2 linked regions of the Spinactinospora alkalitolerans genome follow. The protein of the gene in region 1 binds, or shares a complex with, the protein of each later gene. Links are inferred from orthologs where the notes say so. Each region holds a gene or a part of one and is shown on either strand. Other genes may lie near its edges.

Region 1 (7,782 bases):
TCGGGCTCGCGCCCCTGCAGGGGCGCGGCGGCGGCGAACAGGGCGGCGCCGCGCAGCAGGTCCGGACGCAGCAGCAGCGTCGCGGCGGCGATGTTGGCGCCGTTGGAGAAGCCGACCGCCACGACGGAGGCGGGGTCGAGTCCGCGGGCCGCCACGGACTCCTCCACGAATCCGGCGAGTTCGTGGGTGCGGGCGATGACGTCGTCGACGTCGAAGACACCTTCGCGCAGCCGCCGGAACCAGCGGTTGGCGCCGTTCTCGCTCACCTTCCCGCGCGGCGACAGCAGCGCGGCGCCCGGCGCGAGCGCCCGGCCGAGGCCGAGCAGGTCGTGCTCGTCGGCGCCGGTGCCGTGCAGCAGGAGCAGGGTGGGCCCGCCCTGCGCGGCGGCCGGGTGGAACACGTGCTCGAAGCCGAGGCCGCTCACGCGTCGTCCCCCGGTTTCACGGCGGGCAGGGCGCGCTCGATCTGGGCCCGGTCGGGCTCCAGCCACGGCGGCAGCTTCAGGCTGCGGCCGAGCTGCAGCAGCGGCTCGTCGTAGTCGAAGCCGGGGCCGTCGGTGGCGATCTCCAGCAGCACCCCGCCGGGCTCGCGGAAGTAGATCGAGGTGAAGTAGGAGCGGTCGCGGATCTCGGTGACCCCGACGCCGTCGTCGAGCAGGCTCTGCCGCCAGTCGACCTGGGCCTGGGCGTCCGGGGCGCGGTAGGCGACGTGGTGGACGGTGCCGGCCGCCACGTGCCCGAGCGGTGCGCGCGGGTCGGCGAGCACGTCGACCACCGTGCCCACGGCGCTCCCGGCGTCGGCGGTGTGGAAGCGGTAGCGGCCGTTCTGCTCGGCCGCGAGCGTGAATCCGAGCCGGCCGGCCAGCATGTCGGCGGTGCGCTCGTGGTCGTGCTCGGTGAGCGTGACCGCGCGGACGCCGCGGATGGCGTGCTCGACCGGGATCCGACCGCCGTCCCACGGGTCGGTGTCGTGGTGGTCGGTGCTGGCGACCAGTTCGATCACCAGTCCGTCGGGGTCGCGCAGGCTGAGCACGTCCTCCTCGATCCGCTCGGCCGGCCGGGTGGCCTCGACTCCCAGTGAGGCCAGGTGCCCCTGCCACCAGCCGAGTGAGCCCTCGGGAACCGAGAACGACGTGGTCGTCGCCTGCCCGGCGCCCAGGCGGCCCTTGGGTGCGCCGGGCCAGGGGAAGAACGTCATGATGGTGCCGGGGTTGCCCGCCCGGTCGCCGTAGTAGAGGTGGTAGGTCTCCGGGGCGTCGAAGTTGACGGTCTTCTTGACCAGCCGCATCCCCAGTGCGTTGAGGTAGAAGTCGGCGTTGGCCTGCGGATCGCTGGCGACGGCCGTTACGTGGTGGATTCCCGCGGGGCGCACGCTCATGGTCACTCCTTCAGCCGGTTCGGTCTCCACGGTAGCAAACAGTTGAAAATTGAACTATGTTCCCGCGCCGGTGCTCCGTCCCCGTCTTCCCGCGCACGGGGCGACCACGGAGCGCGCGGGCCGAGCGCACCGCGGGAGGCGGAGGCATCCGGAAGCGGGGAGGCCGGCGCGCGTTCCAGCGGCGAGAATCGACCCATGAGCCATGTTCCCGCCGCAACGCGCGCCCTGCGGCTGCTGCGCTTCCTCGCGGCGCAGGCCGGGCCGGTCTCGGCCACCGCCATCGCGCGGGGCCTGGGACTGCCGCGCTCCAGCGCCTACCAACTGCTGGAGGCCATGGCCGAGGAGGGGTTCGTCACCCACCTGCCCGAAGAGCGGCGGTGGGGGCTGGGGGTGGCCGCGTTCGAGATCGGATCGGCCTATCTGCGCCACGGTCCGCTGGAGCGGCTGGCCCGGCCGCTGCTCACCCGGCTCGCCGAGGAGACCGGCGCGACCGCGCACCTGGGCGTGCTGCACGGCTGCGACACCCTCTACCTGCTGAAGGAGCAGCCCCGCCACGCGCCCGTGCTGATCACCGGCGTGGGCGTGCGGCTGCCGGCGCACCTGACCGCGTCCGGCCGCGCCATGCTCGCCCGCCTGCCGCGCGCGCAGGTGCGGGCGCTCTTCCCCGGGACCGAACCGTTCGTCAGCCGCACCGGACGCGGCCCGGCCTCCCCTCGGGAGCTGCGGGACCTGCTCGCCGACGAGCGCCGGCGCGGCTGGTCGAGCGAGGACCAGCAGGTGGCGGAGGGGTTCGCCTCGGTGGCCGCCGCGGCCTTCGACCACACCGGGAGCCCTGCGGCGGCGATCGGCCTGACCGTCCCCAGCGCCCGGCCGGTCACGCCCGCCGCGCTGGCCGCGCGCGCCCGCGACGCCGCGGCCGAACTCACCCGCAGGCTGGGCGGTCGGGCGCCGGCCTGACGCCGACGCTCCGGACGCTCGAAGGACCGGGCCCGCCCCGAAGGAGCGCCCGGAAAAACGAGATGCCCCGCCGTCGGGCGGGGCATCGCCGTCGTGGTCGCCGGGTCCGGCTCAGTTGGCGTTGGCCCTCATCGCGGCGTCGATGGCCGCGCGGTCGGCCCGCAGCTTGGCCAGGGCCTCATCCAGGATGGCCTGGCCGTCGGCGTCGCTGCGCCGCTCCTTCACGTAGGCCAGGTGGGTCTTGTAGGGCTCGGTGCGCGGAGGGGCCGGCGGGTTCTCGGGGTCCTTGCCCGCGGGGAAGCCGCAGCGCGGGCAGTCCCACTCCTCGGGCACCTGAGCCTCGTGCGAGAAACTCGGCACGACCTCGTGCTTGTTGGCACAGTAGAACGGGACTCGAATCCGCGGCGCGGACTCGCCGCGCTCGGCCTCGCCCATCGGGCCGGCACCGACGCGGCTGCCACGGATGGCACTGCCACTACCCACGAAAAACTCCTTCGCAAGGACATACCCCGGTGAGGGGAAACCTGGTATGCGCTCCGCACGGCGGCAGGGTGCCGGGCGCTGGTGCCCGGACCGTAACGGGCACGAGGGGGTACTGGGGGGTTAGGCTCCCCGGTTGAGCAGCAGACCCAGGGCGACGACGCAGACGATCCACAGCGAAGCGGTGATGATCGTCAGGCGGTCGAGATTGCGCTCCACCACCGACGAGCCGCCCAGGGAGGAGGTGACGCCGCCGCCGAACAGGTCGGACAGGCCACCGCCCTTGCCCTTGTGGAGCAGCACCAGCAGGATCATCAGCACGCTGAAGATCATCAGGACAACGGACAGACCGAGGATCACGTGCTCACCCGTAACTCGACCCCAACGAGGGGGAATTGACGATCTAGGGTTCCTCCGCGGTCGCACCGCCCGAGGCGGTCGGCGGCCCGGCGGATGAGGAACCGGGGACAATACTGAATTTTACCGCGTGACTTGCGCATCGCGGACCGGTTCGACGAAGAACCTTGCGCGCAGTGTAGCGCGCGTTACCCTTCTGTACCGCCATGCGGGCGGCCGGATCGCGCCGTTTCGGGGACGAAGGGCCCTTCCCCGGGCATTCGGACCCGCACGCGGAGCAACGGCGCGGGCCCGAATGAATCGGCGCGGGAGGTCAGGACTGCTCGCGGAAGCGGACCAGCTTGACGAACTCGTCGGCCTTGAGGCTCGCACCGCCCACCAGGGCGCCGTCGACGTCGCTCTTGGCCATGATGCCGGCGATGTTGTCGCTCTTGACCGAGCCGCCGTAGAGGATCCGCGTCTCGCGCGAGGCCTCCGGCGAGTACAGCTCGCCCAGGCGCACGCGCAGCGCCGCGCACACCTCCTGGGCGTCGTCGGGGGTGGCGACCTCGCCGGTGCCGATGGCCCAGACCGGCTCGTAGGCGATGACCAGGCGGCGGGCCTGCTCCTCGGTGACGCCCTTGAGCGCGCCGTCGAGCTGGGCGACGGTGTGGGCCACCTGGTCGCCGGCCTTGCGCACCTCCAGCCCCTCCCCCAGGCACAGGAGCGGGGTGATGTCGTTGGCGAAGGCCGCCTTGACCTTGGCGTTGACGACCGCGTCGTCCTCGTTGTGGTGCTCGCGGCGCTCGGAGTGCCCGGCCAGCACGTAGGAGCAGCCGAGCTTGGCCAGCATCGGCCCCGAGACCTCGCCGGTGTAGGCGCCCTTCTCGTGCTGGGAGATGTCCTGGGCGCCGTAGCCGATCTTGAGCTTGTCACCGTCGACGAGGGTCTGCACGCTGCGCAGGCTCGTGAACGGCGGCAGGACCACGACCTCGGCGGCGTCGAAGTCGGCGCCGTTGAGCGAGAACGCCATTTTCTGGACCAGCGCGATGGCCTCGAAGTGGTTGTTGTGCAGCTTCCAGTTGCCCGCGATCAGCGGCTTGCGCTTGGCGTTTGCCATGATTGCCCTACTCTTCCAGTGCCGCGATGCCGGGGAGGGTCTTGCCTTCGAGGTACTCCAGGCTGGCGCCGCCGCCGGTGGAGATGTGTCCGAACGCCTTCTCGTCGAAGCCGAGCGCCCGCACGGCCGCGGCGGAGTCGCCCCCGCCCACCACGGTGAAGGCCCCGGAGTCGATCAGGCCCTGGGCGACGGCCCTGGTGCCGCCGGCGAACGGCGCCATCTCGAACACGCCCATCGGGCCGTTCCAGAACACGGTCCTGGCGTCGGCCAGCTTGGCGGCGAACAGCTCGGCCGAACGCGGGCCGATGTCCAGGCCCATCCGGTCGGCGGGGATGGCGCCGGCCTCGACCACGTCGTGCGCGGCGTCGGCGGAGAAGGAGTCGGCCGCGACGACGTCGACCGGCAGCACGAACTCCACGCCGTGCTCCTCGGCGCGGCGCAGGTAGTCGTTGACCGTGTCGATCTGGTCGCGCTCCAGCAGGCTGGAGCCCACCTCGTAGCCCTTGGCGGCGAGGAAGGTGAACACCATGCCGCCGCCGATGAGGATGCGGTCGGCGGTGGTGAGCAGATTGTCGATGACGCCGAGCTTGTCGGAGACCTTGGAGCCGCCCAGCACCACCGCATAGGGGCGCTCGGGGGACTCGGTGAGCCGACGCAGCACGTCGACCTCGGTGAAGACCAGGCCGCCCGCCGCGTGCGGCAGGCGCCGGGGCAGGTCGAAGACGCTGGCGTGCTTGCGGTGCACGGCACCGAAGCCGTCGCCGACGTAGAGGTCGGCGAGCCCGGCGAGGCGGTCGGCGAACTCGGCGCGCTCGGCGTCGTCCTTGCTGGTCTCCCCCGGCTCGAAGCGCAGGTTCTCCACCAGCGCGACCTCGCCGTCGGCCAGTTCGGCGCTCACCGCGCGGGCGGACTCGCCGGCGGTGTCGGTGGCGAAGCGCACCGGGGCGCCGAGCAGCTCGCCCAGCCGGACCGCGACGGGGCGCAGCGAGAACTCCGGCTTGGCCTCGCCCTTGGGGCGGCCGAGGTGGGCGCCGACGATGACGCGCGCGCCGCGCTCGCGCAGGTGGTTGATGGTGGGCAGGCTCGCCCGGATGCGGCCGTCGTCGGTGATGCGGTCACCGTCGAGCGGCACGTTGAGGTCGGCCCGGACGAAGACTCGCTTGCCCGCGACGTCGAGGTCCTCGATCGTCCGCATGCTTGACTTCCCCTCCTGGGAGGTGTGATGCGCGTACATGGGCGGTGACGCCCTCCCGCAGGGAGGGCGTCACCGTTGCCGTGGGCGGCGAGTTACAGGCCGGCGCCGACCAGCTTGGCCACGTCGACGAGGCGGCTGGAGTAGCCCCACTCGTTGTCGTACCAACCGATGATCTTGACCTGGTTGCCGAAGGTCATGGTCAGGGTGGCGTCGAAGGTGCAGGACGGCGAGGTGCCGACGATGTCGGAGGAGACGATCGGGTCCTCGGTGTAGCGCAGGATGCCCTTGAGCGGGCCCTCGGCCGCGGCCTTGAACGCGGCGTTGACCTCGTCCTTGCTCACCTCGCGCTCCACCTCGACCACGAGGTCGGTGACGGAGCCGTCCGGGACCGGGACGCGCATGGCCATGCCGTCCAGCTTGCCCTGCAGCTCGGGCAGGACCAGGGCGGTGGCCTTGGCGGCGCCGGTGGTGGTCGGGATGATGTTCTGCGCCGCGGCGCGGGCCCGGCGCAGGTCCTTGTGCGGGAAGTCCAGGATGACCTGGTCGTTGGTGTACGCGTGGACCGTGGTCATCAGGCCCTTGACGATGCCGAAGTTGTCCAGCACCGTCTTGGCCATCGGCGCCACGCAGTTGGTGGTGCAGGAGGCGTTGGAGACGATGTGGTGCTTGGCCGCGTCGTACTTGTCGTCGTTGACGCCCATGACGACGGTCAGGTCCTCGCCCTTGGCCGGGGCGGAGATGATGACCTTCTTGGCGCCGGCGTCGATGTGCTTCTTGGCGTCCTCGGCCTTGGTGAACCGGCCGGTGGACTCGATGACGACGTCCACACCCAGGTCGCCCCAGGGCAGCGCGGCCGGGTCGCGCTCCTCCAGCGCCTTGATGCTCTTGCCGCCGACGCTGATGCTGTCGGCGCCGACCTCGACGTCGCCCTCCAGCGTGCCGAGCACGGTGTCGTACTTGAGCAGGTGCGCGAGCGTGGCGTTGTCGGTGAGGTCGTTGACCGCGACGATCTCAACCTCGCTGCCCCCGGCGGCCTGGACCGCGCGCCAGAAGTTGCGGCCGATCCGACCGAAGCCGTTCACGCCTACACGGATGGTCACGGAACCATTCTCCTCACGTGTTCGATGTATCTCGGCACGGTTCGACGTGCTTCGACGTGCTCTGGCACGACCCGCGCCGAACCGCGGAAACATGCGTCGGGGTTGTGACCGAGCCTATCGCCAATTCCGGCGGGCGGCCGTGGCGGACCCGCGGTCGGTGACGGCCCCCCGAGTGCCGGTGACCATACTCGCACCACCACCCCGTAGAGGTCTAGACCATTTGGTCGGGTTTTTGCCTCATTCCACTCTGCGGCGGCGGTCGTCAGGGCACCAGCATGTCGGGGGTGAGGTTGGCGTCGGTGCCCGGAATGCCCTGGTCGGCGGCCCGCTTGTCGGCCATGGCCAGCAGGCGCCGGATCCGCCCGGCGATGGCGTCCTTGGTCAACTGCGGGTCCGACAACTGGCCCAGCTCCTCCAGCGAGGCCTGCTTGTGCGCCAGCCGCAGCCGCCCCGCCGCGACCAGGTGCTCGGGCGCGTCGTCGCCGAGGATCTCCAGCGCGCGCTCCACCCGCGCACCGGCCGCGACCGCGGCGCGGGCGCTGCGCCGCAGGTTGGCGTCGTCGAAGTTGGCGAGCCGGTTGGCGGTGGCGCGGACCTCGCGCCGCATGCGCCGCTCCTCCCAGGCCAGCACGCTCTGGTGGGCGCCCAGCAGGGTCAGCAGCGCGCCGATGGAGTCGCCGTCGCGTACCACGACCCGGTCCACCCCGCGCACCTCGCGGGCCTTGGCGTGCACCTTCAGCCGACGGGCCGCACCGACCAGCGCCAGCGCGGCCTCGGGGCCGGGGCAGGTCACCTCCAGCGACATCGAGCGCCCCGGCTCGGTGAGCGAGCCGTGCGCGATGAAGGCCCCGCGCCAGGCCGACTCCGCGTCGCACGTCCCGCCCGCGACCACGTGCCGGGGCAGCCCGCGCACCGGGCGGCCGTTGCCGTCGATCAGCCCGGTCTGGCGGGCCAGGCTCTCACCGTCCTTGATGACCCGGACGACGTAGCGGTTGCCCTTGCGCAGGCCGCTGGGAGACAGGACGACGACCTCGGACTCGTGGCCGAACACCTCGGAGATGTCCTTGCGCAGTCGCCGCGCCGCCGCGCCCGTGTCGAGTTCGGCCTCGATCACGATCCGCCCGCTCACCAGGTGCAGGCCGCCGGTGAAGCGCAGGACCGTGGAGACCTCGGCCTTGCGACAGCATGGCTTGAGAACGGTCAGCCTGCTCAACTC
Region 2 (7,852 bases), 3.6 Mb from region 1 along the record:
CGCACACCTCCATCGCGGTGCGCTCGGCCTCGGAGACCTCGCCGACCGCGACCGTGATCGCGGAGTCGCCGTGCCAGCCGTCGAGGATGGCGCCGCAGTCGATGGAGATCAGGTCGCCCTCGCCCAGCACCTTGGTGTCGCGCGGGATCCCGTGCACGACCTCCTCGTTCACCGAGGCGCAGATCGACCCGGGAAAGCCGTGGTAGCCCTTGAAGGAGGGCACGGCCCCGGCGTCGCGGATGCTGCGCTCGGCGATGGCGTCGAGGTCCAGCGTCGTCACGCCGGGGCGCACCGCCGCGCGCAGGGAGTCGAGGGTGCGGGCCACGATCCGGCCCGCCTCCCTCATCTTCGCGATCTCGGCCGCCGTCTTGAGCTGCACCGTGCTCCGCCTCTTACGAAACATCAGTCGGCTCGGAGGGCGGCCAGCGCCCGCTCCGTGACTTCCTCGACCGAACCGGTGGCCTCGATCGTCACGAGGCGGCCCTCGTCGGCGTAGAACGACACCAGCGGAGCGGTCTGCTCCCGGTAGACGTCCAGGCGGTGCCGGATCGTCTCCTCCCGGTCGTCGTCACGCTGGAACAGCTCGCCGCCGCAGACGTCGCAGACGCCCTCGGTCTTGGGCGGGTCGAACACCACGTGCTGGACGTGGCCGCAGTTGCGGCAGGTCCGGCGGCCCGAGAGCCGCTTCACGACCTCTTCCTCATCGACCTTGAGCTCCAGCACCACGTCGAGGCGCCGGCCCATGTCGTCGAGCATCTTGTTGAGGGTCTCGGCCTGCGCGACGTTGCGCGGGAAGCCGTCGAGCAGGAAACCGCCCTGCGCGTCGTCCTCCGCCAGGCGGTCCCGGACCATCGCGTTGGTGACCTCGTCGGGGACGAGGTCACCGCGGTCCATGTAGGCCTTGGCCCGCTTACCCAGCTCTGTGCCACCGCTGACGTTGGCACGGAAGATGTCACCGGTGGACACCTTCGGAATCGACAACTCTGACGCCAAGATTTGGGCCTGGGTGCCTTTACCGGCCCCCGGGGGTCCCACCAATACGGCACGCACTATCGCAGAAAACCTTCGTAGTTCCTCTGCTGGAGGTGACTCTCGATCTGCTTCACCGTGTCCAGCCCGACACCGACCATGATCAGGATGCTCGTCCCGCCGAACGGGAAGTTCTGCGACGCACCGGAGGCTCCGAGCGCCAGCATCGGCAGTAGAGCGATCACACCCAGGTAGAGCGCGCCGGGGGTCGTCAGCCGAGTCAGCACGTAGTCGAGGTACTCGGCGGTCGGACGCCCCGGACGGATGCCCGGGATGAAACCACCGTACTTCTTCATGTTGTCGGCGACTTCAGTGGGGTTGAAGGTGATGGCCACGTAGAAGAAGGCGAACCCGACGATGAGGGCGAAGAACGTGGCCATGTAGACCGGGTGCGTACCCGTGGGGTTGAAGTAGGTGGAGAGGAAGCTCACCACCGGGTTGCCGGAGTCCTGGCCCAGCAGGCCGATCGCCAACTGCGGCAGGTACAGCAGCGAGGAGGCGAAGATGACCGGGATGACACCGGCCTGGTTGACCTTCAGCGGGATGTAGGTGGAGCTGCCCCCGTACATCCGCCGGCCCACCATGCGCTTGGCGTACTGCACCGGGATGCGGCGCTGGGCCTGCTCGACGAAGACCACGCCGGCGATGAGCACCAGGCCGGCCACGCAGATGATCGAGAAGATCCAGGGGCCCTGCTCCTCCCAGATGCGCATCATGGAGGACGGGAACATCGCGATGATCTGGGTGAAGATCAGCAGCGACATGCCGTTGCCGACGCCGCGCTCGGTGATGAGCTCGCCGAACCACATGATGACGCAGGTGCCGGCGGTCATCACGAAGACGATCGTGACGAGGGTCAGCAGGTCCTGGTTGGGCATGTAGGACGAGACCGGGATCGCGCCCTGGAACAGCTGCCCGGTGCGCGCCATGGCGATGATGCTGGTCGACTGGAGGACCGCGAGGGCGACCGTCAGGTAGCGCGTGTACTGCGTGATCTTGGTCTGCCCCGCCTGGCCCTCCTTCTTCAGCGCCTCGAGCCGCGGGATGACCACCGTGAGCAGGTTCAGGATGATGCTCGCGGTGATGTAGGGCATGACGCCCAGCGCGAACACGGCGAGCTGCAGCAGTGCGCCGCCGCTGAACAGGTTGACGAGCGCGTACACACCGGACGTGTCGGCGGCCTGGACCGCCTCCATCTGGTCCTTGATGGCCGCGGAGTTGATGCCCGGAGCCGGGATCACCGACCCGAGCCGGAAAATGGTCAGGATGAACAGCGTAAACAGCAGCTTGTTACGCAGGTCAGGCGTGCGGAACGCACGGACGAACGCACCTAGCACGTCTCCTCCTGCGAGGCTTCGGCGGCGGAACCGATTCGAGACATCGCGGCCGATCCTGGATCGTCGTGAGCGTCAGCCCAGAGCCGGTCGGGCCCTGGACCCGGAAGTCGGGTTGAGCGGTTAAGCAGATGGCACTTTAACAGCCATCGGTCGGGTGGTGCGTGACCGAGGGCACACAATCTGTGCGGCCTCCGGCCGGATCGCACCCCACCCAGTAAAGCGCACAGGGGCGCCCGCTGGTTCCCCAATCTCGTGGGTGTTCCCAGCAGACGCCCCGTGAACACAGCGAATAGGAGTGTTCCTACAGCTCGGTCGTGCTGCCACCGGCCGCTGCGATCTTCTCCTTGGCCGAGGTGGAGAACGCGTTCGCGCTCACCTGGACGGCCACCGAGATCTCGCCGGTGCCGAGCACCTTCACGAGCTGGTTCTTGCGAACCGCGCCCTTGGCGACCAGGCCCTCAACGGTGACCTCGCCGCCCTCGGGGTAGAGCTCGCCGAGCTTGTCCAGGTTGACGACCTGGTAGGTCGTCTTGAACCTGGCGTTGCTGAAGCCCTTGAGCTTCGGGACCCGGCGGATGAGGGGCATCTGGCCACCCTCGAAGCCGACGGGAACGGTGGAACGAGCCTTCGTGCCCTTGGTACCACGACCGGCGGTCTTGCCCTTGGACGCCTCGCCGCGACCCTTGCGGATCTTGGCCTTGTTGGAGCCGGGGGCCGGACGCAGGTGGTGGAGCTTGAGCAGCTCGTCGGGGGAGTAGTCGTTCATTCGCCGACCTCCTCGACAGTGACGAGGTGCGCAACGATGTTGATCTGGCCGCGAACCTCGGGACGGTCTGCACGGACAACGGACTTGCCGATCCGTCCAAGACCCAGCGCCTGCAGGCTGTCACGCTGCTTCTGCTTGCCGCCGATCTTGGAGCGGACCTGCGTGATCTTCAGATTCGCCATGGTCTCAGGCCCCCGCCTTCGCTTCCGCGCGGGCACGCAGCATGGCGGCCGGAGCGACGTCCTCGATCGGCAGGCCGCGGCGGGCCGCGATCTCTTCCGGACGGCTCAGGCCCTTGAGGGCCGCGACCGTCGCGTGCACGATGTTGATCGGGTTGGCCGATCCGAGCGACTTGCTGAGGACGTCGTGGATGCCGGCGCACTCCAGCACGGCGCGCACCGGGCCACCGGCGATGACACCGGTACCGGGGGCGGCCGGACGCAGGAGGACGACGCCGGCGGCGTCCTCGCCCTGGACCTGGTGCACGATGGTGCCCTGGACCCGGGGGACCTTGAAGAAGTTCTTCTTGGCCTCTTCGACACCCTTGGCGATCGCCGCGGGGACTTCCTTGGCCTTGCCGTAGCCGACACCGACCATGCCGTTGCCGTCGCCGACGACGACCAGGGCGGTGAAGCTGAAGCGCCGGCCGCCCTTGACGACCTTGGCCACGCGGTTGATCTTCACCACGCGCTCGATGTAGGAGACACCCTTGTCTGCGGCGCCGCCGCGGCGATCGTCACGGCGGTCACGCCGCTCGCCACCGGCGCCGCGCCGCGGAGCTGCAGCCATCAGTGGTTCCTCTTCCCGTCGATGAAAATGCTCTTGGCAGGAGTCATGATCTTAGAACTCCAGCCCGCCGGCACGCGCGCCGTCGGCCAGCGCTGCGATGCGGCCGTGGTACCGGTAGCCGCCGCGGTCGAAGACGACGGCCGTGATGCCGGCGTCCTTGGCGCGCTGCGCGAGCAGCTCGCCCGCCTTCTGCGACTTCTCGGTCTTCTTGCCCTCGCCGCCACGGATGCTCGCGTCCATCGTGGAGGCCGACACCAGGGTCATGCCCTTGGTGTCGTCCACGATCTGGGCGACCATGTGCTTGGAGGAGCGGGTGACGACCAGGCGCGGACGCACGGAGGTACCCGAGATCTTCTTGCGGACCCGCAGGTGCCGCCGCGCACGGGAAGCCGCGCGCGAAGCCGTGCCCCTGCGGACCAGCGTCGTGCTCTTCGCCATGCCTACTTACCAGCCTTTCCGGCCTTGCGGCGGATGTACTCACCCTGGTAGCGCACGCCCTTGGCCTTGTACGGGTCGGGCTTGCGCAGGCCCCGGATGTTGGCGGCCACCTGGCCCACGAGCTGCTTGTCGATGCCCTCGACGACGAGCTGGGTCGGCTTCTCCACCCGGAAGCTGATGCCCTCCGGCGGCTCGACGACGACGGGGTGGCTGTAGCCCAGGGAGAACTCCAGGTTGGAGCCCCTGGCCTGGACCCTGTAGCCCACGCCGTGGATCTCGAGGGTCTTGCTGTAGCCGTTGGAGACGCCCTCGATCAGGTTCGCGATCAGCGCACGGGTCAGGCCGTGCAGCGAGCGGTTCTCGGGCTTGTCGTCCGGACGCGCCACCTTGATCTGGCCGTCCTCCTGCGCGATGGTGATCGGCTCGGCGACGGTGTGGCTCAGTTCGCCCTTCGGCCCCGTGACTTTGACGTCTTGCCCGTCAATCGAGACTTCGACGCCCTTCGGGACCGAGATCGGCAGTCGGCCAATACGCGACATGCTGAAATCTCTCCCTCTACCAGACGTAGGCGAGGACTTCGCCGCCCACGCCGTTCTTCTTGGCCTGCTTGTCCGTCATCAGGCCGCCGGACGTCGAAATGATGGCCACGCCGAGGCCGCCCAGGACGCGCGGAAGGTTGTCCTTCCTCGCGTAGACCCGCAGGCCCGGCTTTGAGACGCGGCGGATGCCGGCGATGGAGCGCTCACGCGTGGGCCCGTACTTCAGGTCCACCACGAGGCTCTGGCCGACGGTGGCGTCCTCAGAGCGCCAGCCCTGGACGTAGCCCTCCTGCTGGAGGATCTCGGCGATGTGCGCCTTGATCTTGGAATACGGCATGGTCACGGTGTCGTGATACGCCGAATTCGCGTTGCGCAGACGCGTGAGCATGTCTGCGATCGGGTCGGTCATCGTCATGGCCGATTGGCCCTTCCTCGCCGGGGTTTCCCCAAGGACAGACTTTCCCTTTGAGCCTGTTCCCCCGCTGAAGCGGAGGTTCCTCTAGGACCTGCGGCGTGGTCATGGGCACCGCGCCGGATCGCTCCGGCCGCCGTGCCCCGTCGGTTGGTTGTCGCATGCGCGGACGACGGTGCCCCGCCGTCCGCTTCGAGCAGCCCGCCGCGTCGCCACGGCGGGGCAGCCTGTCAGAGAAGCCCCGATTCCGGAGTCACGGATGAGGGGGTGCGGCTATGGCTCAGGTGTGAGCGTGCCGCCGGCGCTACCGCACTGCGGCAGCCGACCCCCTCGGCCTCCGTGCTCGAGACTCTCTACCAGCTGGACTTGGTGATGCCCGGGAGCTCGCCCCGGTGCGCCATCTCGCGGAAGCAGATGCGGCACAGGCCGAACTTCCGGAAGACGGCGCGCGGGCGGCCGCACCGCGAGCAACGAGTATACGCGCGAACCTCGAACTTCTGCTTCCGGTTCGCCTTCGCGATCAGTGCCTTCTTAGCCATCCGTCGTCACCCCTAGGCTTCCTTGAACGGGAAGCCGAGCCGCTTGAGCAGGCTACGGCCTTCGTCGTCGTTGGTCGCCGTGGTGACGACCGTGATGTCCATGCCGCGCTGGCGGTCGACCTTGTCCGGGTCGACCTCGTGGAACATGACCTGCTCGGTCAGACCGAAGGTGTAGTTGCCACGGCCGTCGAACTGCTTCGGGGAGAGCCCGCGGAAGTCGCGGATGCGGGGCAGCGCCAGGGAGAGCAGGCGGTCGAGGAACTCCCACATCCGGTCGCCGCGCAGCGTGACGCTGGCGCCGATCGGCTGGCCCTCGCGCAGCTTGAACTGCGCGATGGAGTTCTTCGCCCGGTTCACCTTGGGCTTCTGGCCCGTGATCGCCGACAGGTCTGCGATCGCGCCCTGGATCAGCTTCGCGTCGCGCGCGGCCTCACCGACACCCATGTTGACCACGATCTTGGTCAGGCCGGGGACCTGCATGATGTTCTTGATGTCGAACTCGTCGCGCAGACCCTGGATGATCTCGGAGCGGTACTTCTCCTTGAGGCGCGGCAGCGCGGGGGCTTCAGTCGTAACCGTCATCAGATGTCCTTACCGGTGCGGCGGGAGATCCGAACCTTGGTTCCGTCTTCCTCGAAGCGGTAACCGACGCGCGTGGCCTTGCCGTCCTCGACGATCGCCACGTTGCTCACGTGGATCGCAGCCTCCTGGGTGACGACCTCACCCTGCTGGCCGCCCGCCTGATTGGCCTTCTTGTGCTTCTTGATGAGGTTGACGCCCTCGACGACGACACGCTGCTCCCGGGGAAGGGCCCTGAGGACCTTCCCGGTGGCACCCCTGTCCTTGCCGGCGATGACGATGACCTCGTCGCCTGATTTGATCTTCATCGCCTAGAGCACCTCCGGCGCTAGCGAGATGATGCGCATGAACTTCTTGTCCCGCAGCTCACGGCCGACCGGGCCGAAGATGCGGGTGCCTCGCGGGTCCCCACCGTCCTTGATGAGCACGGCGGCGTTCTCATCGAAGCGGATGTAGGAGCCGTCGGGCCGGCGGCGCTCCTTGGTGGTGCGCACGATAACGGCCTTGACGACATCGCCCTTCTTCACGCCGGCGTTGGGAAGAGCGTCCTTCACCGTCGCCACGATGGTGTCGCCGATGCCCGCGTAGCGCCGACCCGAGCCGCCGAGAACGCGGATGGTCAAGATCTCCTTGGCACCCGTGTTGTCGGCGATCTTGAGTCGCGACTCCTGCTGAATCACGTCTGCTCCTGATATATGCGCGCGAGTTCACTTCCCGCGCTTGCTAGGTGGTCTCACCCCTCGGCGGCCGATCTCCACGAATCGGCCGCCGGACGGGGGTTACTTAGCCTTCTCCAGGATCTCCACGACGCGCCAGCGCTTGGTCGCGGACAGCGGGCGGGTCTCCATCAGGCGGACCCGGTCCCCGATGCCGGCGGAGTTCGCCTCGTCGTGGGCCTTGTACTTCGTGGTACGGCGGATGACCTTGCCGTAGAGCGCGTGCTTGACGCGGTCCTCCACCTCGACAACGACGGTCTTGTCCATCTTGTCGCTGACGACGTAGCCCTCGCGCACCTTGCGGTAGTTGCGCTCGTGGTCGCGGGTCACGGCCTTCTCTTCGCTCATTCGGCTGCTTCCTTCGTCTTCTCAGCCGACTCGCCGGCCAACGGCATGATGCCGAGTTCGTGCTCCCGCATGACCGTGTAGATCCGAGCGATCTCACGCTTGACGGTGCGCAGCCGACTGCTGTTGTCCAGCTGCCCGGTGGCGGCCTGGAAGCGGAGGTTGAACAGCTCTTCCTTGGCCTCCTTGAGCTTGCCGACCAGGTCCTCCAGGGACTGGTCGCGCAGCTCCTGGGCGGTCAGGGACTTCGCCATTACTCCCACACCTCCCGCTTCACGAACTTGCACTTCATCGGGAGCTTGTGCATCGCGCGGCGCAAGGCCTCCTTCGCGATGGGCTCCGGAACCCCGGACAGCTCGAACA

What was found.
Region 2: secG (region 1) and secY share a complex: the UniProt entries of both Escherichia coli proteins name them as parts of the sec protein translocase complex. The link is inferred for Spinactinospora alkalitolerans from one-to-one orthologs.

What each region holds. Positions count from the first base shown.
Region 1 is NZ_JACCCC010000001.1:1,935,482-1,943,263, reverse strand. Bases 1,558-4,308 are described here. They hold secG (preprotein translocase subunit SecG), read right to left. Parts: upstream 3,176-4,308; coding sequence 2,939-3,175; downstream 1,558-2,938. Other genes in these bases: HDA32_RS08620 (phosphoglycerate kinase), read right to left, coding at 4,279-4,308; tpiA (triose-phosphate isomerase), read right to left, coding at 3,486-4,271; HDA32_RS08635 (RNA polymerase-binding protein RbpA), read right to left, coding at 2,447-2,818; HDA32_RS08640 (IclR family transcriptional regulator), read left to right, coding at 1,574-2,335. In the rest of the region: HDA32_RS08650 (alpha/beta hydrolase), read right to left, coding at 1-425; HDA32_RS08645 (ring-cleaving dioxygenase), read right to left, coding at 422-1,378; more of HDA32_RS08620, read right to left, coding at 4,309-5,466; gap (type I glyceraldehyde-3-phosphate dehydrogenase), read right to left, coding at 5,559-6,566; DNA-binding protein WhiA, read right to left, coding at 6,829-7,782. UniProt on the Escherichia coli protein: Subunit of the protein translocation channel SecYEG. Overexpression of some hybrid proteins has been thought to jam the protein secretion apparatus resulting in cell death; while this may be true it also results in FtsH-mediated degradation of SecY.
Region 2 is NZ_JACCCC010000001.1:5,505,865-5,513,716, forward strand. What follows is about bases 209-3,029. They hold secY (preprotein translocase subunit SecY), read right to left. Parts: upstream 2,367-3,029; coding sequence 1,050-2,366; downstream 209-1,049. Other genes in these bases: map (type I methionyl aminopeptidase), read right to left, coding at 209-403; HDA32_RS24490 (adenylate kinase), read right to left, coding at 403-1,050; rplO (50S ribosomal protein L15), read right to left, coding at 2,668-3,029. In the rest of the region: more of map, read right to left, coding at 1-208; more of rplO, read right to left, coding at 3,030-3,132; rpmD (50S ribosomal protein L30), read right to left, coding at 3,129-3,314; rpsE (30S ribosomal protein S5), read right to left, coding at 3,319-3,921; rplR (50S ribosomal protein L18), read right to left, coding at 3,973-4,359; rplF (50S ribosomal protein L6), read right to left, coding at 4,362-4,898; rpsH (30S ribosomal protein S8), read right to left, coding at 4,915-5,313; HDA32_RS24530 (type Z 30S ribosomal protein S14), read right to left, coding at 5,664-5,849; rplE (50S ribosomal protein L5), read right to left, coding at 5,862-6,431; rplX (50S ribosomal protein L24), read right to left, coding at 6,431-6,736; rplN (50S ribosomal protein L14), read right to left, coding at 6,740-7,108; rpsQ (30S ribosomal protein S17), read right to left, coding at 7,208-7,492; rpmC (50S ribosomal protein L29), read right to left, coding at 7,489-7,743; rplP (50S ribosomal protein L16), read right to left, coding at 7,743-7,852. UniProt on the Escherichia coli protein: The central subunit of the protein translocation channel SecYEG. Consists of two halves formed by TMs 1-5 and 6-10.